One region of the Rudaeicoccus suwonensis genome, then DNA from elsewhere that is predicted to be linked to it. Evidence: predicted binding sites of a transcription regulator. Region 1 holds the regulator's gene; each other region holds the start of a gene.

Evidence for each region. Region 1 encodes LexA, which represses DNA repair genes until DNA is damaged. Its sites were predicted from a motif close to TCGAACANNTGTTCGA; they were not measured.
Region 2: a site for LexA is predicted at 2,343-2,358, ahead of BKA23_RS04195 (HNH endonuclease signature motif containing protein). Genes of this name have one in related genera too.
Region 3: a site for LexA is predicted at 2,756-2,771, ahead of BKA23_RS01725 (HNH endonuclease signature motif containing protein). Genes of this name have one in related genera too.
Region 4: a site for LexA is predicted at 2,488-2,503, ahead of ruvC (crossover junction endodeoxyribonuclease RuvC). Genes of this name have one in related genera too.

What each region holds. Positions count from the first base shown of each region.
Region 1 is NZ_VIVQ01000001.1:2,286,245-2,291,506, forward strand. It holds gene BKA23_RS10430 (vitamin B12-dependent ribonucleotide reductase) at 1-465, opposite strand, end outside; gene nrdR (transcriptional regulator NrdR) at 562-1,062, opposite strand; gene BKA23_RS10440 (hypothetical protein) at 1,627-2,034, opposite strand; gene lexA (transcriptional repressor LexA) at 2,345-3,064, shown strand; gene BKA23_RS10450 (NAD-dependent protein deacetylase) at 3,080-3,913, opposite strand; gene BKA23_RS10455 (LysR family transcriptional regulator) at 4,062-4,982, shown strand; gene BKA23_RS10460 (DNA internalization-related competence protein ComEC/Rec2) at 5,113-5,262, opposite strand, start outside.
Region 2 is NZ_VIVQ01000001.1:914,414-919,675, reverse strand. It holds gene BKA23_RS04205 (purine-nucleoside phosphorylase) at 1-230, shown strand, start outside; gene BKA23_RS04200 (phospho-sugar mutase) at 227-1,861, shown strand; gene BKA23_RS04195 (HNH endonuclease signature motif containing protein) at 2,404-4,032, shown strand; gene BKA23_RS04190 (PH domain-containing protein) at 4,238-4,864, opposite strand; gene deoC (deoxyribose-phosphate aldolase) at 4,937-5,262, shown strand, end outside.
Region 3 is NZ_VIVQ01000001.1:355,798-361,059, reverse strand. It holds gene BKA23_RS01735 (NADH-quinone oxidoreductase subunit B) at 1-219, opposite strand, end outside; gene BKA23_RS01730 (NADH-quinone oxidoreductase subunit A) at 234-611, opposite strand; gene BKA23_RS01725 (HNH endonuclease signature motif containing protein) at 869-2,749, opposite strand; gene BKA23_RS01720 (MFS transporter) at 3,303-4,562, shown strand; gene BKA23_RS01715 (urease subunit gamma) at 4,859-5,182, shown strand; gene ureB (urease subunit beta) at 5,179-5,262, shown strand, end outside.
Region 4 is NZ_VIVQ01000001.1:1,836,974-1,842,235, forward strand. It holds gene yajC (preprotein translocase subunit YajC) at 1-89, opposite strand, end outside; gene ruvB (Holliday junction branch migration DNA helicase RuvB) at 208-1,299, opposite strand; gene ruvA (Holliday junction branch migration protein RuvA) at 1,334-1,930, opposite strand; gene ruvC (crossover junction endodeoxyribonuclease RuvC) at 1,927-2,460, opposite strand; gene BKA23_RS08405 (YebC/PmpR family DNA-binding transcriptional regulator) at 2,628-3,386, opposite strand; gene pdxT (pyridoxal 5'-phosphate synthase glutaminase subunit PdxT) at 3,432-4,046, opposite strand; gene BKA23_RS08415 (vWA domain-containing protein) at 4,113-5,262, opposite strand, start outside.

The DNA.
Region 1 (5,262 bases):
GCACGCCGACACCTGCTGCGGGGACTTGGTGCCCACGTTGAACCACACCGGCGAGTTAAAACTGAACACCTGGTGCAGCAGTGACCAGGTCAGCTCGTGCTCGAAGATCTCGGCATCGTCGTCGGAGGCGAAATAACCGTTGTCCTTGCCGGCCTTGACGTAGGTCAGCACGACGCGGTCGATCAGCTGCTTGAGGCTGGTCTCACGAGCGGGTGTGCCGAGCGCGCCACGGAAGTACTTCGTCGTGACGATGGTCGAGGCGTTCAATGACCACGTCTCGGGGAACTCCACACCGCGCTGTTCGAAGATGGTCTCGCCGGTCTTCCAGTTCTGCTGCACGACATCGCGCGACTCCCAGGTGACCTCGTCATACGGATGCACACCAGGGGTGGTGAAGATGCGTTCGACGTGCACGCCCGCACCTGCGCGGCGAGTCTTCGGACGGGTGTCGGCCGTGTCTGTCATGCGTGTCCTCCAAGAGATGTATGGCGATGTGGTGCGGATGACGAAGGTGGAACTGCAGGTATGTCGGGCGGTGCTGAGATCGGGTGCTGTCGTCTGTCAATCAGTGTCGCTGGGACCACCGACAGCGGTGGCGGGCTCGACACCGCTCGCTGCGCGTTCGGCGCGCAACAGCGTGATCGCGGCCTCGAAGTCCTCCAGGTTGTCGAATGCCTGGTAGACGCTGGCGAACCGCAGATAGGCGACCTCGTCCAGGCTGCGCAGCGGTGCAAGCACTGCCAGACCCACGTCGTGGGCGTCGATCTCGGCGGCGCCTAGCATGCGGATCGACTCCTCGACCTGCTGGGCGAGCAGGGCCAGGTCGTCCTCGCTGACCGGGCGCCCCTGGCAGGCTTTGCGGACGCCGACCAGCACCTTGCCGCGACTGAACGGCTCGCTGGCACCGGATCGCTTCACGACAGTGAGGCTGGCAGTTTCGAGCGTGGAAAAGCGTTTGCCGCACGTCGGGCACTGGCGGCGCCGCTTGATGCATGTGCCGTCGTCACTGGTGCGGCTGTCGACGACGCGGCTGTCGTCGTGGCGGCAGAACGGGCAGTGCATCGCGGCTCCCTCCGAGTCGATGACCTGTGACCTATGACGGTCGGGCTGTATGACGGCAACAGCACTCCCGCACCCATGCCCGACCGCCTCACCGGTGCGGGAGAAAGCGGGCATGACAGAACCACCGCACTCGGGCTCTGTGGATGCCGTTGTGGGTAACCGGTGGATATATTGGGGACTACATGTGGACGACTTACATCCATGTAACTACTAGATGTAGGGATATTAGGCCGAGTCCACACAAGTCGCAAGACCCCTGGCGCGCCGCTCACAAAAGCGCAGGTCATGGCGTCGGAAACGACTGCGTAACGGCGTGTCGCCACCCCCGTGCGGCTCCCGACAGTGTCCCGCTACGCGCACAGACCGTGCCCTCCATGCGCTACGCACAGTGAGCCCCGTGCGGAATGTCCGACCGCACGGGGGCCATAGGAGCCCCACCGTCGAACATCGACGCTGGCACGCCTCACCTCTCACCCGGCGTGTGACGCCGGGGCCGCAGTTGCCGCCCCGGCGTCACATGGTGCGTGGTAGGCCGACATGGCGCTCTCCCCCAACACGCGACATTCAGCGCGTGATGATCAGGCGCTCGCCCGCGCCCACTTGACTGGAGTTCAGTTGGTTGACGATCTGCATACGCGCCACCGCGTCGTCGATCGAGAGCTTCGGATACGCCTCGTGCGCGATCTGCGACAACGTCTGGCCCGGCTGCACCGTGACCGTCTGCTGCGGCGCCGGCACTCCGGGCGATGCCAACGAGGCCCAGGAGCCGCCGACGACCGTGCACACCACAGCAGCACCGACGACGCCGAGCAGCAGGCGAGCGCGCCGCGTGAGGCGGATCGGCCTGGCGGTCGTCGCCGGCCGAGCGACGGAACTGCGACCGGCTGCAGCAGGACCGGTCGGGACCGACTGCAGATGACGGCGTCGCGCCGGCTCGGTGGTCGGGCAAGCCCACTGGGTGACTGCGCTCATGTCTTCCTCCCATGAATCTGCGTGCGGTGACGCGACGTCTGCGGATGACACCCGACTCACCGTGAGCCGGTGCGTCGATGTGTCGGTCGAACACCCGTGCGATCGCACGTCTGTACGATTTATAGCACGCTTGTTCGGATTCGTGGAGACACGCGTCGTACAAATGTTTGGCACTTGTGTCCGAACCGCATACGCTTGTCTCACGTGAAGAACTCAACCAGCGACCACCGACAGCCCCTCGGTGCAACCTGGAAAATGTGCGACATTGCAGGCATTTCATCGATCAGGGGCGGGATGAGGAGACGCGTCGATGGCTGAAGTTCACCGGCTGCCCGATCGGTCAGGCGAACGCCTGACGACCCGACAGACGAAGGTGCTGCAGGTGATCCGCAATTCGGTCGATCGACGTGGCTACCCGCCGAGTTTGCGTGAGATCGGCGACGCAGTCGGGCTCACCAGCCCCAGTTCGGTGGCACATCAATTGACCATGCTGGAACGCAAGGGGTACCTGCGACGCGATCCCAATCGCCCACGCGCCATCGAGGTCATCGATCCCGAGGCGACCAAGGACACCCGCGGTTACCGCGGCGGGTCGAGCGTCACGACGGTCGACGAATCCAGCTTCGACGAGACCGACCTCGGCAACCAGCAGCCGGCAGCGGCATACATCCCGGTGGTCGGTCGTATCGCCGCGGGCGGGCCCATCCTTGCCGACGAAGTCGTCGAGGACGTCTTCCCGCTGCCCAAGCAGATCGTCGGCGAAGGCGACCTGTTCCTGCTCAAGGTTGTCGGCAACTCCATGATCGACGCTGCGATCTGCGACGGCGACTGGGTCGTCGTGCGGCAGCAGCCGACGGCCACCAACGGAGACATCGTCGCGGCGATGATCGATGGCGAGGCCACGGTCAAGACCTTCCGCCGGACCGACGGAAAGGTGTGGCTCATCCCGCACAACGACGCGTTCGAGCCCATCGACGGCGACGAGGCGACTGTCCTGGGCAAGGTGACAGCCGTCCTGCGCAGTATCTGAGAAGGACCTGACGGGTCAGGACGTCTGAAGTTCCTCCACCAGACGGGTCAGGCTGGCGCCCAACGGCGCATCGATGTGCACCGACAACTCATCCTCGCGCGCCCGCGTCCAGCCATGCGTGATCAGGAGCACCGGGAGACCGGATCGGGCCGCCCGTCGCACGAACCGGTAGCCCGACATGACCGCAAGAGATGATCCGAGCACCAGCAATCCGCTCGCGGCGTCAACCGCGTCGAAACACGATTGAACAACGTCCTTGGGTACCGACTCGCCGAACATCACGACATCCGGTTTCAACAGGTCAGATCCACACACCAGACAGTGACCCACTCGGAACCCCGCGATCGCCGTCTCCGCCAACGCGACGTCGCCATCCGGGCGTAGGGGCCCGTCGAAGGACCGATCGAAATCCGGGTTGGCCTCGGTGAGCCATTGGTCGACGATGGCGCGGGCGTAACGCTCCCCGCAGTTCATGCACACCACCTGCGCCAGGCTGCCGTGCAGTTCGACCACGTCGTGCGCACCGGCTCGTTGGTGCAGCCCGTCGACGTTCTGGGTGATGATCGACCCGACGTATGCCGCGGACTGTAGCGCCGCCACGGCCCGATGGCCCGCATTGGGCGTGGCTGCGGCAAAGCGGGGCCACCCGACATACGAACGCGCCCAGTAGCGTTGCCGCGCAACGGGACTCGCCAAAAGCTCCTGCGCGGTCATCGGCTGGATCCGGCGCTCACCATCGGCGCCGCGGTAGTCGGGGATGCCTGATTCGGTGGACAGGCCGGCGCCGGTGAGCGCGACGAGCCCGCCGGCAGCAACCAACTCGCGCAGGCGTTGCCAGTCGTTCGTCACATCGCCAACCTCTCACACCGGGATCTGTGGTTCGGGGTGGTGGGCCAGGAAGGACCACTGGCTGCGGCACACCTGCTGACGTCGGACCGTCGATCACCCGAGCATCGACATCTCCCGATTCCGATAACAACGGGTTATTCTCGATTGCATGATCGATGCAGCGGGGCTTCGGGTGATCAAAGCCATCAGCGATGAGGGCAGTTTCACCGCCGCAGCGGCCTCCCTGGGATACTCCCAGCCGGCGATCTCGCAGATGGTGCGGCGATTGGAGGAACGCACCGGCACTGTGCTGGTCGAGCGCCTCGGGCGAAACGTCCGGTTGACCGAAGCGGGACTGGTGCTCGCTCGTCACGCGGTCGCTGTGCTGGCGGCACTTCAGGCAGCAGAGTCCGAGGTCGCCGCCATCGCAGGTTTGCGTGCGGGGCGTGTTCGCCTGATGGCTTTCCCATCATCGTCGTCCACGCTGGTTCCCAGAGCGCTCGCCTTGGTCAAGCAACGATTCCCTGACGTTCAGGTCAGCTTCACCGAGGCCGAACCGCCGGAGTCGTTGGCAGCGCTGCGGTCGGGTGAGTGCGATGTGGCCGTCGCCTTCGCCTACGAAGGCACGGACCTGGCGCGTGGCGAAGAGGATCTGGACGCGTTCGTCACCCGCAAACTGCTGGACGACGAGGTGCGCCTGGCCGTGCCGACGGATCATCCGCTGGCCGCCACCGAGCGGGTCAATCTTGCCGCGCTGGCCACCGAGCCGTGGATTGCTGGATGCCCCCGCTGTCGCGGACACCTGTTGTCGCTGGCGTCCCGCGCCGGTTTCACGCCCGACGTCGCGTTCGAGACCGAGGATTACGTTGCGGTGATGGGTTTGGTCGCCGAGGGGCTGGGCGTGGCACTCATCCCGGATCTCATCCGCCGGTCCGCCAGCCACCCCGGGATTGTCACCCTGCCGATCGAGCCGGCGTCCCGACGCGCCGTGTATGCCGTGACCACTCCTGATCTGCAACGGGTGCCCGCCGTCGCGGCGACGCTGGACGCGCTGTGCGAGGCGGCGCAGGTCAAGAGCCTGTGTCACTGACGCCGCAGAAAGCGCTGACGCGGGACCGTGCTGACGACGATCGCGGCCGCCCTACAGAAACAAGCACATCGGCCAGCTGAGCTGACCCGCCGGATCAGATCCGGGGGCTGTGCGGGTTGTTGCTGTCGGTTCACGGTCGCGCGATCAGGGCGTGGCCGTCGCGCGAGACCACCGCGATGTCGCCGCCACGATCGGTCCGGACGACCGCGGTGCCGCTGTCGCGCAAGAGATCCAGTGTCTTGGCGGTGGGGTGCCCGTAGTCGTTGTCGGCGCCGACACT
Region 2 (5,262 bases), 1.4 Mb from region 1:
TCATCGGCGCCGATCTGGTCGGGATGTCCACGACGCTCGAAGCCATCGCCGCGCGGCAGAGCGGGCTCGAGGTGCTGGGCGTCAGCCTGGTCACCAACCTTGCAGCCGGCATCAGCGACCAGCCGCTGTCCCACCAGGAGGTCATCGAAGCCGGCCAAGCCGCCGCCGAGCGCTGCGGAACCTTTCTCGCCCGCGTTGTCGCGACGATCGCGGCGGAGGCTGCGCAGTGAGTGCCAGCGACTTGGCACAGGCACGCGCCTGGATCGCTGACGATCCCGACGCACAAACCCGCGCCGAACTCGAAAACATCGTCGCGACAGCCGAATCCGCAGATGACGCGGCGGCTGAAGAGCTTGCGGACCGCTTCGCCGGGCTGCTCGAATTCGGCACCGCCGGCCTGCGTGGCGCTCTCGGTGCCGGGCCGAATCGCATGAACCGTGTCGTGGTGATCCGTACCGCCGCCGGGCTCACGGCATACCTGCAGCAGCAGACCGGACGACGCGACGTCACCGTCGTCATCGGGTATGACGCCCGGCACAACTCCGATGTCTTTGCCCGCGACACCGCGGCGGTCATCGTGGCCGCCGGAGGGCGCGCGATGATCCTGCCGCGTCCGCTGCCGACACCGGTACTGGCGTTCATGATTCGGCACCTTGGCGCCGATGCGGGCGTCATGGTCACGGCAAGCCACAACCCGCCGCAGGACAACGGTTACAAGGTCTATCTCGGCGACGGCAGTCAGATCGTCGCACCGGCGGATGCGCAGATCAGCGCGGCGATCGGGCGGTTCCCGACAGCGGCGTCGGTCGAGCGTGCCGATGACGGCTGGCAGACGCTGGACGACGACGTGGTGCAGGATTACATCGATTCGGTGTGCCGCGTGGTGCGCGCCGACGGCCCGCGCGAGGTGTCGATAGTGCACACCGCACTGCACGGCGTCGGCACCGAGATCGTCCGAAAGGCGTTTGCGCAGGCGGGCTTTCGCGACATACAGTCCGTGGCCGACCAGGCCGACCCGGATCCGGCGTTCCCGACTGTCGCGTTCCCCAACCCGGAGGAGCCTGGCGCCATCGACCACGCGCTCGCGCTGGCGCAGACCGCCGGCGCCGATCTGGTGATCGCCAACGACCCCGACGCCGACCGGTGTGCGGTCGCGATCCGGCGCGAGGGCGACTGGACCATGTTGCGCGGCGACGAGGTCGGCGCGCTGCTGGGTGCCTACCTGCTGCGCCGCGGAATCCCGGCCGGTGGGGTCTTCGCCAACTCGATCGTGTCGTCACGGCTGCTGTCGCGTATGGCGGCTGCCGCAGGGGTCGCGCACGCCGAGACGCTCACCGGGTTCAAGTGGATCAGCCGAGTGCCCGACCTGACGTACGGCTATGAGGAGGCGCTGGGCTACTGCACCGACCCGGGCCAGGTGCGTGACAAGGACGGCATCAGCGCGGCGTTGCTCGTCGCCGAGTTCGCAGCCGAACTCAAAACCGGCGGACGCACCTTCGACGACGTGCTCGGCGACCTCGCCGCCGAACACGGACTGCACCTGACGGACAGCTTCTCCGTACGGGTCGCAGACCTCGCGCTGATCGGGCAGATCATGTCGCGACTGCGCGATGCTCAGCCTGAAAGCGTTGCCGGACAACGGGTTTCGCGGATCGATGATCTGGCCAAGAGCGACGGCGGGCTTCCTCCGACCGAGGGCCTGCGGTACTTCCTGGCCGACGACACCCGTGTCATCGTGCGGCCCAGTGGCACCGAGCCCAAGCTGAAGGTCTACCTCGAGGTCATCGCTGCCGATGCCGCTTCGGGCGCTGCGCGCCTGTCCGCGGTGCGCGCGGACTTCGAGCGACTGACACGTATCTAGCTACGCACGAGGGTTGGACTGCTCTGCGCCGAGGGGTCCATCCAGCTTGATCGAGAGTTGAGTGGCACCAACACGTCAGCTGAGGACTGATCAGCCAGAGGAGCGCTGATCTGTCCTGCACAGACGTGACCCCCAGCGACAGCGACAGCGACAGCGGTGGACCCCGGCGGAAGTCAAACCACGTCGGGCCACGACTTGCGAACGGGATGCCACCGACCCGAACCTCGTCACGGTCAACGCGGTCGCGCCACGGACCCGCGGAACGGGCTTGCCGCCGCACGCATGCATCGGTGTCCATCGGTTGCATCAGAATGCTGCCCACCTCACCTGCGCCCTCAACTACACGCGGCCGTCGACGGACTGCCATCGGATCGTGCCGCTCTGTGGACAAGTGTCCGTCGACCCAGGTCCTGTGGATGAAGAAATCGCGAATTGCGTTGTTCCTCAACCGATTTCACGCGGTTGGACACTTGTCACGGGTTCCGACATATGTTCTAATAGTCATAGGTCGAATCAACCAACCACAGCGCGAGGAGGCGGTCATGGAACACGTTCCGACAACACCTGACACTCCGCTGGCCGTCGCCTGCGATCAAGTCACACCCGCAGCACCCGGCCACGCCGCCGAACTGCTGAATGCCACAGACGAGTTCGTGCAGGTGCTCCAGGCGTGGCCGGCTGCCATCTTTCAACTCGCTGAGCGCGATCTCACCCATCTGGCATCAGCGGCTTTGACCATCAGCCACCGCGCCGAGGCGATCGCCGCACTCGCCGCAGCCGACGCGGTCGATCGCGGCGTTGTCGCACAGTCCACCGCAGCATCGACCACGCAATGGGTGCGTGATCTGACCCCGGGCACGACCCACCACCAAGCACGTGCCATCGCCGATATCGCCACCGCCGCACTGGATGCGCGCAACCACGCCATCATCGGGGCAGTCCGAGACGGGCAAGTGACCGTAGACACGGCCGCAACAGCTCTGCGCGAAGCAGAAAAAGTCGCGCCACTGTTCCCGACCGTTGAGCGCAGCGAGATCCACTCATGGTTTCTCGCACTCGAAGACTTCAGTCCTCGCTCTTTGCGCACTCTGACCAGGCGCCTGATCGCCGCCTTCGGTGACGATCAGCTGGCGGACGACGAGGACCATCAGCAGCAGGTGGAATCCCTCACCTGGCGCGAATTACCCACTGGAATGGTGCGTTTGATCGCCGACCTGTCCCCCGCTCACGCCGCGATCGTCAAAGAAGCACTCAATGCCACGAGCGCTCCGCGCCCTGAGACCCGACCGGAGACGGGACGTGGAGCGGTGAAAGACGAGCCCGCCACGAGCGGCACGTATGACGCCGACGCGAACCACCACGACCGGGCAGCACCTGCGCGCGACTCTGCACCAACGGAGAAGGCGACCACGGGATCAACTCATCCACAGCCTGGGCCAGACGACCCCGGACACGAGCCTGACACCCGCGACGACAGCACCGTCAGCGCGAACGCCCCGCGAGATACGCGCTCACCCGGAAAGCGTCGACTCGATGCACTGCTCGAGCTGATCACGCATGCCACACGTGATCTGGATGCCTCAATGTCGCCGATGTCCGGCACCGCGAAGGTCGTCGTTCTACTCCCACTGGACACCCTCACAGAGGGTCGCGGCCACGCCACCACCAGCAGTGGGGACGTCATCGATCCAGCATCCGCACGCCGACTGGCATGCGACGCAGACCTCATCCCCGTCGTACTCGGTGCAACAAGCGAACCACTCGACGTCGGACGACAAAAACGACTCGTCACCGCAGGTTTACGCACAGCCGTGATCGTCCGAGACCGGCACTGCACCTTCCCCGGATGCGACCGACCACCCGCATGGTGCGAAGTCCACCACATCATCCCCTGGTGGGCCGGCGGCGGCACCAGCCTGACCAACTCAGCCCTCGTCTGCGCCCGACACCACACCATCATTCACCGCGACGGCTACACCGCCACCACAACAGCCGGACACGTGACATGGGACCTCTCCCCAGGCCGCATCGGAGAGCAGCACAACCACTCATCCAGCACGTCGCCACCAGAGGTGGAGGTGAGCAACACCCCATCGCGGTATGCGGGACCGACAAAAGCCGGGGCTGCAGACACCGAGGGACTGCTGCACGATTCAGAAAATGTCGCCTGACAAGCATCGCGGTGATGCAAGAGGGACCACGCGTCACCGGGACCACGTATCACCGGGACCACGTATCACCGGGACCACGTATCACCGGGACCCCACATCACCGGGACCACGTATCACCGGGACCCCACATCACCGGGACCCCACATCACCGGGACCACGCATCAGCGGGACAGGGCCACCGTTGAGGTCCGCTCTACGAGCGAAGTCAGCCCCAGTAGAAAGACGCCAGGATGAAGGCGATACCGAGCACTGCGGCCACAATCGCCGGGGTCGCGTAGCTGCGGTGCGCCGCCGAGTCCTGCCTGGGGGTGATCTGCCGTTCGACGGCAGCCAGATATTCGTTCTTGCTGCGGTCGATCACGGCGGCGACGTCCGCGGCAGATCCGCGTCGCGCGACCATGACGTCCGAGGGCGTCGCGCCATCCGGCGAAGACACCGCGGCGACGTTGAATCGGCCGCCGACCATCAGCCCGAAGCCGCGCTGCGGTGAGCGGATCGCTCGCCCCTGCGGTCGTTGCGAGGCGATCGCCCATGAGCTGAAGCCGACGTCCTCGGGTGTGTAGATCTTGAGGTTCCAGCGTTGCTCGATGACATCGACGGCCGGCCAGGTGAACGCAACATCGCGAATCAGGTTGCGCAGCGTCACTCCGGACTGGTCGAGTTCGACGCAGGGACGCACGAATACGACCCACACCAGCAGGAGCGAACCGATCGGCCACAGGAGTTCCGCGGGCGTGGAGAAACCATCGGCAATGAGCAGACCGACCAGCAGGAGCACACTCACCAGCCCCAGCGCCACCCCACTGACCAGCATGACCGGCTGACGGAACACACGACGACCTCTGCTGCTTGCTGGGTCGACTTTCCGATTCAGAGGGGATCGCATGGCAGATAGGCTGCCCTGGTGAGCCCATCATCTGCAACGTCGCGGGCCCGGGAACTGCTCGGAGTGACCTCGCTGACCAACAACGCGCTGCGCACCTGGCTGCACGGATTACCCGGTGTCGACCAGGTCGGGATCGAGGCGCGAGCGGCCGGACTCGGCAGCCGCTCGATCAAATCCGACAGCAAATCGTGGGCTATCGACATGGCCATCGCGATGATCGACCTGACCACTCTCGAAGGGTCCGACACCATCGGCAAGGTCCGCAGTCTGTGCGCGAAGGCCGCCTACCCCGACCCCACGGATCCGGCAACCCCACAGGTCGCGGCCGTGTGCGTCTACAACGA
Region 3 (5,262 bases), 1.9 Mb from region 1:
GCCGGAGACCACCATGAGGTCGGCCTGGCGCGGACCGGGTGCGAACGGGATCACGCCGAGTCGGATGAAGTCGTGGCGGGCCATCGACGCCGCGATGAATTCGATGGCGCAGCAAGCGAGTCCGAAGTTGAAGACCCACAGCGAGTAGCGCCGGCCCCAGTTGAGCACCAAGCGCATCGGCTTGGGCGCCGCCACTTGCGCGGCGCCGACACGGGGCATGGGCAGGTCGGTGGTCACTGCGGCTCCTTGTGGTCCGACCAGGTCAGCAGGCCACGACGTGCGGCGTGCAGCAGGCCGACGAGCACGACCGCGATGAAGATGCCCATCTCGACCAGGCTGACGACGCCGAGGCGGTGATTGCGCAGCACCAGCGCCCAGGGGAAGAGGTAGACCGCATCGACGGCGAAGACGACATACAGAAAGGCGTAGGCGACGTAGCGGATGTGACTCTGGGCCCAGCCACCGGTGACCGGATCGACGCCCGACTCGTAGGTCGTCAGCTTCGCCGGGCTCGGTGCGCGGGGCGCCAACAGGCGTCGCGCGGTCATCGAGGCAGCGAAAAGCAGGGCGCCGACGACGCCCACACCTGCCAGCACGAGATAGCCGGTCAACCCAGATGACACGCCGGAAGCCTAACCAGGGACACGGCCTGCCCTTCGGACCTGTCCACCTGTGTTGCGCTTCGATCGCCGCGATCAGCGGGAATTGTGGCCAAGACGAGCCCGGACAACTGTCGCGACGGCTCAACCCGCGACAGTTCACGCGCCCGCGATTCGACCGCGTATCAGTGGAGCGATTAGGTGAGGCGCCGGTTCAATCAGGTGGTCGCGTTCCCGTGCACGTCAGTCGGCGACCGTGTCTGTCTAGTTCAGTCGGCGGGTCGGGTGAGGTATTCGCGTCCGCCAGGACTGGTCCAGGTGCACACACCCTCGGTGGTCATGGTGACCTGCCACCGGGTTTGGTGCTTGACCCGGTGATGATGCCGGCACAGGCACTGCAGGTTCGCCGGTGTGGTCGCACCACCCGGCCAGGGGGTGACGTGGTCGGCGTCGCAGTAGGTGGCGGGTTGGGTGCAGCCGGGGAACCGGCAGTGCTGGTCCCGGTCTTTGACGAATCGGGCGATGCCGGCGGTGGGGCGGTATTTGGTGGAGGTTGCTTGGACCAGGACACCGGTGGTCGCGTCCAGGAGTGTGCGTGCCAGGGACACTCCCAGCGTGCTGGTCAACGCGTGGACGTGGGAGGGCAGGATCGTGCCGACGCCCGGCACGATGACCGGACCCACCCCCGCTATTGCCGGCGCTGACGCCGACGGCATGACGTGCCGTGATGGTGCGACCAGGTTGGCCGTGTTGGGCACAGTGACCAGGTCGGTCGGGGCACCAATGTCGGGGTAGTCACCGAAGTGCGGGTCGGCGGTGAAGACGCCTTCCAGTGGCGGGTCAGGTAACGACTCGACCAGGTGTGCCAGGGCGGTGTCCCAGTCGATTTCATGGTCAGGATCATCATCGAAGACGTCGTCCGGTGGTTCCGGCGACATTCCATGGGTCCACCCGTCCTGGTCGTCGGGTGGTGGCGGGTCGTTCTCGCAGCGGTGAACCTGGGTCCAGCCCATGGTGTGCGGGTCGGGGAACAACCGGTCACACAATGCCGCGACCCGTGCCCGGGCAGTATCCGAACCATCACCGACCACAGCACCACCGACCACAGCACCACCGGTGACAGTGCCAGCGACACCGGCTGCGGCGGATGCCGACCCTGTGGCAGTGGCGCATGCCGCGGCAGCATCAAAAGCGGTCGCCGCACCAGTTCCGGTGGTGGTTGCGGTGGTGTCGCCGACAGAGGCCGCGGAGGTGGTGTCGGCCGGGAATACCCCGGTCATGACGGGGACCTGGAAAGTGAGGTGGGTGTCGATGTGGACGTTCTGCAACACCAGATCCACCAACGCATCGACCCGGCATTGCGGCAAACTGATCACCTCGACCGCGTCGTGGTGTAGTTGCCGGGCCAGTTGCTCGACTGCGGACATGATCCGCGCTGCTTGGGCTGAGTCCAGCACGACCTTGATCTCACTCAACCCCGGCACATGACTAGCGCGACAGGACACTCCAACCTCACGCTCCCTCGTCTTCGTACCGGAGGTTTCTGCTGCGGTCGGGTCGAGGTCGGCCAGGATCCTCGGGACCCGCCTGGCAATCTGCGTGGTGGTCAACCCACCAATGCCCTGGTCTAAGAGTGCTGATTCGACTGCTGCCGCCACGTCCGTGGGTGCGGACCCCAACCCGGCGGTGACCTTGTGCATCTTCTCCGCCGCTAACCGGCCAGCCCCGACTTCCCGCAACAGTCTCGGTGTCAGCGTGACCGCGTCCAAGGCTTGGTCCAGGCGGGTATCGGCTTGGCGTGGACCCCACGCCAGCAGGGCCCCGATCTCGGAAGAGACCCACTCGTTGGTCCACCCCAACTGGTGCCGCACCCACGACGTCACCGGCGGACCCTCGGTCTCACCGGACAGGTCGGTGACGTCTTCAATCGAAGCGACCTGCGCCATCCGCACCACCCGGGCACCATCCACCGAATTCGCCACCCGCTGCACGGCCTCGACCTGCGCCAAGAGTTCGTCCCGGGTCAACCCGGGAGCATCACCGCAGATCACCTCGAACGCCCGCACCATCAACACACCCGCCGCTTCCAACAACTCCGCACTGGAGGCAGACTCCACCACCGACTCGGCCAGCAGTGGTGTGATCGACATACCTCATCGTACATACGTTCGAGAAAATGATCAAGTCGTCGACCCAGGCAAGTCGCCTCCCACGTCGCCACCGGCGAAGCCGCTGAGACTGCGATCGCCGTGTGCGACAAGGCACGGAGGGCACACGGCGTGCCGCACCGGTTGCTGTCGGACGACGGTGTCCGTTGAACACCTCCCGGCGCGGGTACCTCGATGAGCTTGTGGACCACACCACCAGCCTGAGGGCCGGTGGAAGCGCTCACCGGCAAGCCGTACAAGTCGATGAAACGCACGGAGGGTGCTGCAGCGATTTTCGGTTGCTCGGAGAATTGAGGGCCCGCTATGGTCGCGGCATGCGTCGTTCAGCTTGAGCAGAGTGCGCTCCTTCGTAAGGTCCCGTTGCCGTGCACGCCGTCGGCTCCGCGGATTGGATGCGCCCCATCACGAAACCCACGGCTACAGGCTCCAATGAGCCTGCCGAAGGCCGACGCGCCCACTGGCGCACGGTCATTCAGTACTTCGTGATCTCTGTCGCGCGTGCATCGCGCGCAGTCTGCTCAAGGACTCAGTCATCGTGCCATTGTTCATTGGTCGTCGCCCGCTGCCTGCTCGCACCGCCTACCTGTGGTGGGAAGGCAGCTGGTCACTACTACAGACCGTCGCCTTCACACTCACACTCCTGTACCAAGTGCAGGTCGTCCATCTCAACCCCGCACAGTTGCTGCTCGTCGGCGCGGTGATGGAAGCCGCCTGTTTCCTGTTCGAAATCCCCACAAGCATCGTCGCTGACGTGTACTCACGCCGACTGTCCGCGCTCATCGGTGCCGTGGTGGTGGGGGCCGGGATCCTCCTGCAGGGCATCTTCCCCTCGTTCTGGCCGATCATGCTGGCGCAAGTCATCTGGGGCCTCGGTTTCACCTTTATCTCAGGGGCCGTGGACGCCTGGATCACCGACGAAATCGGTGCCGACGCCGTGCAGCCACTGTTCACCCGCTACCAACAGCAGCACCTCGCGCTGACCTTCATCGGCATCCTCATCGCCGGCGCATTGGCCCAGGTCGACCTTCGACTACCGATGCTGGTCGCCGGCGCTGGATACCTGATGCTGGCCATCGTGATGGCCCCGTTGATGCCCGAGACCCGGTTCGAGCGCACCGCCAGCAGCGACCGCCCCACCTGGGCGCTCATGAAAGACACGTTCCGGGTCGGCCTTCATGCGGCTAGACGACCCGGGGTCGTGCGCTCACTCACCATCGTTGCTCTTATCGCCGGCGCATCGTCCGAGGTCTTCGACCGCCTATGGACGATTCACATCTTCGACGCCTTCCACCTGCCCGCCACTGGCGCGCTCCACAGCACAACGACCTGGTTCACCCTGTTCGCGCTGATCGGGGCGCTGATCTCCCTCGCCGCCAGCCTTGTCGCGAACAACCTGGCCGCAGACAGAATCAACGCGCTCCACCCCCACCGTCTGCTCGCTGCGCTCACACTCGTTCAGGCCGGCGGAGTCATCGGTTTCGCAATCGTAGGATCCCTATGGCCCGCGCTCATTGCTATGTGGATCCGCGACGCGGCCAGCAATATCACCTATCCGGTGCAATCGGCGTGGCTCAACCGCAACATCGATTCACAGGCCCGATCAACCACAATTTCGATCACCAGCCAGGCCGACGCCCTTGGCCAAGTCGTCGGCGGACCGACCCTCGGCGCTCTCGCGAACCGCACCTCAGTCTCCACCGCCATCACTGTCGCCGGGCTGCTGCTCACACCAGTTGCCATGATCTACACCAGGATCCGCCCATCGCGACCAACCGCGACGGAAACACAGCCCTGAGCCACTTCGATCACCGCTCACCGCGTTCAGCAAATCTGAGCGGTTACAACTCCCGCCAGCCTCCACGCTCCGCGACATGACCTCATCGTGTGGTGCAGTCCGCGCAGCCAAAAACGGGTGACCACTGAGACGGAATCCACTGGTACGACGGTGCAGATCGCGCAGCCCGGCGGGACGCCTTGGCGCGCAAGGCGCTGCACCGGTAACCGGCGATGTTGCGAGCCCGTCTCGCCGATGCCGGCGACGCGGGAGGAACACGAAACGCGCTCGCAACATCGGCCTGAAACACTGCCCGCATGCACCTGACCCCTGCCGACACCGAGAAGCTGCTGCTCTCCGTGGCTGGGATGGTCGCACGCGACCGGCTGGCACGCGGGGTGAAGCTCAACCACCCCGAGGCCGTCGCACTGCTCGCCACCTGGGTCATCGAGCGGGCACGCGACGGCGACAAGGCAGTCGCGACGCTCATGGAGGAAGGCCGCGACATCCTGCACACCGACGAGGTCATGCCCGGAGTGGCAGCACTGATCCCTGACGTGCAGGTCGAGGCGACCTTTCCCGACGGTCGCAAGCTGGTCACGCTGCACCACCCGATCCAGCCGAGGAACGACCGATCATGAGTGCTGCCAACGGATCCGGCCCCGGCGAGATCCGCGCGAAGGCCGGCACGATCACCATCAACGAGCGCGCCGACCGCGAC
Region 4 (5,262 bases), 450 kb from region 1:
ACGACAAGAAGGATCATCACCGGAAGCAGCAAAGTGCCCCAATTCGAACCGGAGTGGTGCGCGCTGGAGTTCTGCGCCAGTGCAAGCATCGAAAGTCAATTCCTCAGGTGGGTGGTCATCGTGATCAGCGGCACAACCGGCCGACGGGTGAGTCTAGGTGAGCAACGTGACTGGCCCAAGCCCGGGTTCCGGCCGCGTGACGTGCCATCAGCCGCCGAACCTGCCACCGCCGTCCTCCAGCGGAAGCTGCTCGGCGCCTGCGACCGCATTCACCGGCGGCGTGAGGCCCAGGTGCTGCCATGCCAACGGTGACGCGGCCCGCCCCCGCGGAGTCCGTACGAGATAGCCCTCACGCACGAGGTACGGCTCAGCGACGGTCTCGACGGTGTCTGATTCCTCCCCCACCGCGACCGCCAGCGTCGACAGGCCCACCGGGCCGCCGCCGAAGCGTCGACACAATGCTTCAAGCACAGCGCGGTCCAGCCGGTCGAGGCCGCGGTCGTCGACATCGAACAGCGACAGCGCCGCACGCGCGGCTCCCTGGTCGAGAATCCCGGAGCCGTGCACCTGGGCGTAGTCACGCACGCGGCGCAGCAGGCGGTTGGCGATACGGGGGGTGCCGCGCGATCGACCGGCGATTTCTTCGATGCCCTGCTCTGTCGCGTCGATGCCCAGCAGGGTTGCGTTGCGCGTCAGGATCTGCGCGAGATCTTCGGGCGTGTAGAAGTCGAGGTGCCCGGTGAAACCGAACCGGTCGCGCAGCGGCGCCGGCAGCAGCCCGGCTCGTGTCGTTGCGCCCACAACAGTGAACGGTGGGAGTTCGAGAGGTATGGCGGTCGCCCCTGGACCCTTGCCGACGATGATGTCGACGCGGAAGTCCTCCATCGCCAGATAGAGCATCTCCTCCGCCGGGCGCGCCATTCGGTGGATCTCGTCGAGGAAGAGCACCTCCCCCTCAGCCAGCGACGACAGCACGGCGGCGAGGTCTCCGGCGTGCTGTATGGCGGGGCCACTGGTGATGCGGATCGGTTGCTCGAGTTCGGCGGCGATGATCATCGCCAGCGAGGTCTTGCCGAGGCCAGGAGGCCCGGACAGCAGCACGTGATCGGGTGGGGCCGCCCGCCGCTTCGCGGCCTCGAGCACCAGGCTCAGCTGGTCCCGGACGCGTGGCTGCCCCGGGAAGTCGGCGAGCTTGCGCGGTCGCAGCGCCGCCTCGAAACGGCGGTCCTCGGTGTCACCGCCGGGATCCACGATGCGCGCGGTCGCGTCATACGAGCTGTCGTCGTAGTCGTCGGTCACCGGGCGCGCTCCGATCCTGCGAGTGAAACCTCGGTCATCGGCCGAGCTCCCGCAGTGCTGCGCGGAGCAGGATCGACACGTCGCTCACCTCGGGCTGCGCCTCGACCACCGCAGCCACGGCGTCGTCGGCCTGTTTGACCGACCAACCCAGCCCCACCAGAGCCTCGCTGACCTGCGTGTGATGACCGGCGACGGCGGTAGCAGCGGAGCCGGTGGACGGCGACGGCACGACCGGACCGACCTTGTCCTTGAGCTCGAGCACGATGCGCTCGGCGCCCTTCTTGCCGATGCCCGGGGTCTTGACCAGTGCGGCGATGTCGCCGCCGGCAATCGCGCCTCGCAGCTGATCCGGGGTGCCGACAGCCAGCATCGCCAGCGCGATCCGGGGGCCGACACCGCTGACGGTCTGCACGAGTTCGAAGAGGTCGCGCTCATCCGGCGTGCCGAAGCCGTACAACGTCAGCGCGTCCTCGCGCACGATCAACGTGGTCGCCAGGCTGGCCGCCTGGCCTGATCGCTGCGCCGCCGCCGTGCCGGGGGTGACGTGCACCAGCAACCCGACTCCGCCGACCTCGACCACGACATGGTCGAGCCCGACAGCGGCGACCGTGCCGGTGAGGCCGGCGATCATCGGCGTGCCCCGGTCGCGGCGGCCTGCCGGCGCAGGGCGGACGCGATGCGGTCCTGGGCGCCGCCGCGCCATACCTGACAGATCGCGATCGCCAGCGCGTCGGCGGCATCGGCCGGCTTGGGGGCGGTCTCCAGGCGCAGGATGCGGGTGACCATCGCGGTGACCTGGGCCTTGTCGGCGCGGCCGTTGCCGGTCACGGACGCCTTGACCTCGCTCGGCGTGTGCAGCGCGAGCGGCAGGCCCCGCCGAGCGGCGGCGAGCATCGGCACTGCGGACGCCTGAGCCGTGCCCATGATCCCCTTGATGTTTGCCTTGGCGAATACCCGCTCCACTGCTACGGATTCGGGCTCGAAGCGGTGCATCCACTCGTCGATCTCGGTCTGCAGCGTGAACAGACGCTCAGCCGGGTCGTCGGTGACGGGCGTGCGGACGACGCCTACAGCGATCATCCGCAGCGGTTGGCCGATGCCGCCTTCGACGACACCCAGACCGCATCTGGTCAGGCCGGGATCAACTCCGAGCACGCGCACGCGAAATCCACTCCTGCTCCGGCAAGGTCAAACATATGTTCGGTCACGACCGAGCATATGCGGCGATCGACCGGCCGACGTGCAGGAGCCTCGGCGCGTCATACGTCCGCGGCACGCCTGCCGGGTCCGAGCCCGAAGGTCGGGGCCCCGGCGTCGGCCGACGCGGCTCAGTCCTCGTCCTCGAGTTCGGCGAGCACCTCGTCGGACACGTCGCCGTTGGCGTAGACGTTCTGCACGTCGTCGGAGTCCTCAAGCGCCTCGATGATGCGGAACATCTTCTTGGCGCCGTCCTTGTCCAACGGCACCTCGGTGCTCGGCATCCAGGACGACTCGGCCGAGTCGTAGTCGATGCCGGCAGCCTGGATGGCCTGGCGCACGGCAACGAAATCGGTTGCCTCCGAGACGATCTCGAAGGAATCACCCAAGTCGTTGACGTCTTCGGCGCCAGCGTCGAGCACGACCTCGAGGATGTCGTCCTCGGTCTTGTCCTCCTTCGGCACGATCACGACGCCCTTGCGGTGGAACATGAAGGCCACCGAGCCGGAGTCGGCCATCGTGCCGCCGTTCTTCTGCAGCGCGGTGCGCACCTCGGCGACGGCACGGTTCTTGTTGTCGGTGAGGCACTCGATCAGCAGCGCGACCCCACCAGGCGCGTAACCCTCGTAGGTCAGTGCGAGGTACTCCGCGCCTCCGGCCTCGGCACCGGAACCACGCTTGACGGCGCGGTCGATGTTGTCGTTGGGGACGCTGGACTTCTTGGCCTTCTGGATGGCGTCGTACAGCGTCGGGTTGCCGGACGGGTCGCCGCCGCCGGAGCGCGCCGCGACCTCGATGTTCTTGATGAGCTTGGCGAACAGCTTGCCCCGCTTGGCGTCGATCGCAGCCTTCTTGTGCTTGGTCGTCGCCCATTTGGAGTGACCGCTCATGTGCTTCCTTACCTTCAGTCGTCGTCCGTGGTCCAGCGGTCGATCTTATCGAGTCGCCGCACGCACCATGTCCACGAAGTACTCATGCACCCGGTGGTCGCCGGTGACCTCCGGGTGGAAGGACGTCGCCAGCCTGCTGTCGTCACGGATCGCCACGACGCGACCGGCGGCCGGACCGGTCGTCACCTGAGCCAGCACCTGTATGCCGGGGCCGGCCTCCTCCACCCACGGCGCGCGGATGAAAACTGCTCGTACCGGCTGTGATTCACCGTCTCGAAGGACCGGCATACTGAGGTCCTCCTCGAAGGAGTCCACCTGCCGACCAAACGCATTGCGGCGGACGGTGATGTCGAGACCACCGAGCGTCTGTTGGTCATGGGTGGCGTCGAGCACTCGATCGGCCAGCAAAATCATCCCCGCGCACGAGCCGTATGCCGGCAGCCCCTCGGCCAGCAGCCGTTGCAGGGGCTGTTGCAGTTCGAAGGCCCGCAGCAGCTTGTCCATGGTGGTGGACTCACCACCGGGCAGCACGATGCCGTCGAGGTGCTCGAGCTCGGAGGGCCGGCGCACCAGCGGCGCACTCGCTCCCGCGGACTCAAGCGCCCGGACGTGCTCGCGGACGTCGCCCTGGACGGCCAGGACCCCGATCGTTGGTTTCACGGCGGAAACGGTAGCCGCCCCGACTCGGGCGTTGACGACGAGATGGGCTCTACTGCGGCACAGTCGTCAGTCGACCCAGGAACCGCGCCAGCCCCAGCCGCCGTCGAGCCCGCCGTATGACGACCCGCCGGCACGCGAGCCGAGGTAGCCCTCGACGACAGCTGCGCCCAGGCCGTCCAGATCCGGCACCACCACGCGACCGTCGGCACGCCGGGCCAGCTGGTCCAGGAAACGCGCCAGGCCCGGATCCTCACCGAGGCGGAAGATCGTGGTCTGCGCACCCAGCCGCACCGAGTTGTCCAATTCACGCACGCTGTAGGCGACGGTCAACGGGTGCGGCGGGTAGGAGAACCACACCTCGCCGTCCGGCTCGAGGTGAGCTGTCGGCTCGCCGTCGGTGACGATCAGCAGCACCGGCTGTGCGTTGGAGTGCTTGCGGAAATGCCGGTTGGCCAGCATCAGCGCGTGGTGCAGGTTGGTGCCCTTGTCCCACTCGGCCGACAGTCCGGTGAGCTCGTCGATGTCCATCGTCTGCGCGTGCCGGCCGAAGGCGATCAGCTCCAGGCTGTCACCGCGGAAGCGGGTCTGGATCAGATGGTGCAGGGCCAGCGCGGTGCGTTTCATCGGCACCCATCGACCGTCCATCGCCATCGAGAAGGACGTGTCGACCAGCAACGCGACCGCGGCCTGCGTGCGCGCTTCTGTCTCTTGGACCTCGACATCGGCCAGCGCCAGCATCCGGTCGTCTCCCCCTGCCCTGCGCAGAGCGGCGTTGGTGAGTGTGCGCGTGACATCCCACGGTTCGGTGTCACCGAACTGCCACTGCCGGGCGGCACCGGTGGGCTCCCCCGCCATACCGGCCCGGCGTGCGTCGCGCGAGCCACCCCGCCCGGTCAGGCGGGTCGCCACATCGCGCAACAGGGTTCGACCAAGTTCTCGCATCGCGCGCGGAGACAGGCTGAGCTGACCGTCGGAATCCTTGGTGAGATAGCCGCGTTCACGCAGCGCCTTCTCCAACTCCGCAAGCGTGCGCGCCGACGCGGCTGCTTCGTCGCCGAGTTGGCGCGCGAGCGCGTCCAGATCGAGGTCGTCCATGTCGGCGCCGGCATACTGCTGCGACAGCTGCTCGGAGAGCGCGTCCAACTGAGCGAGGTCCTGTATGACGCCCGTACCGTCGCCCAGTCCCATCCCTTGTTCACCCTCGAATCCCTCTGCG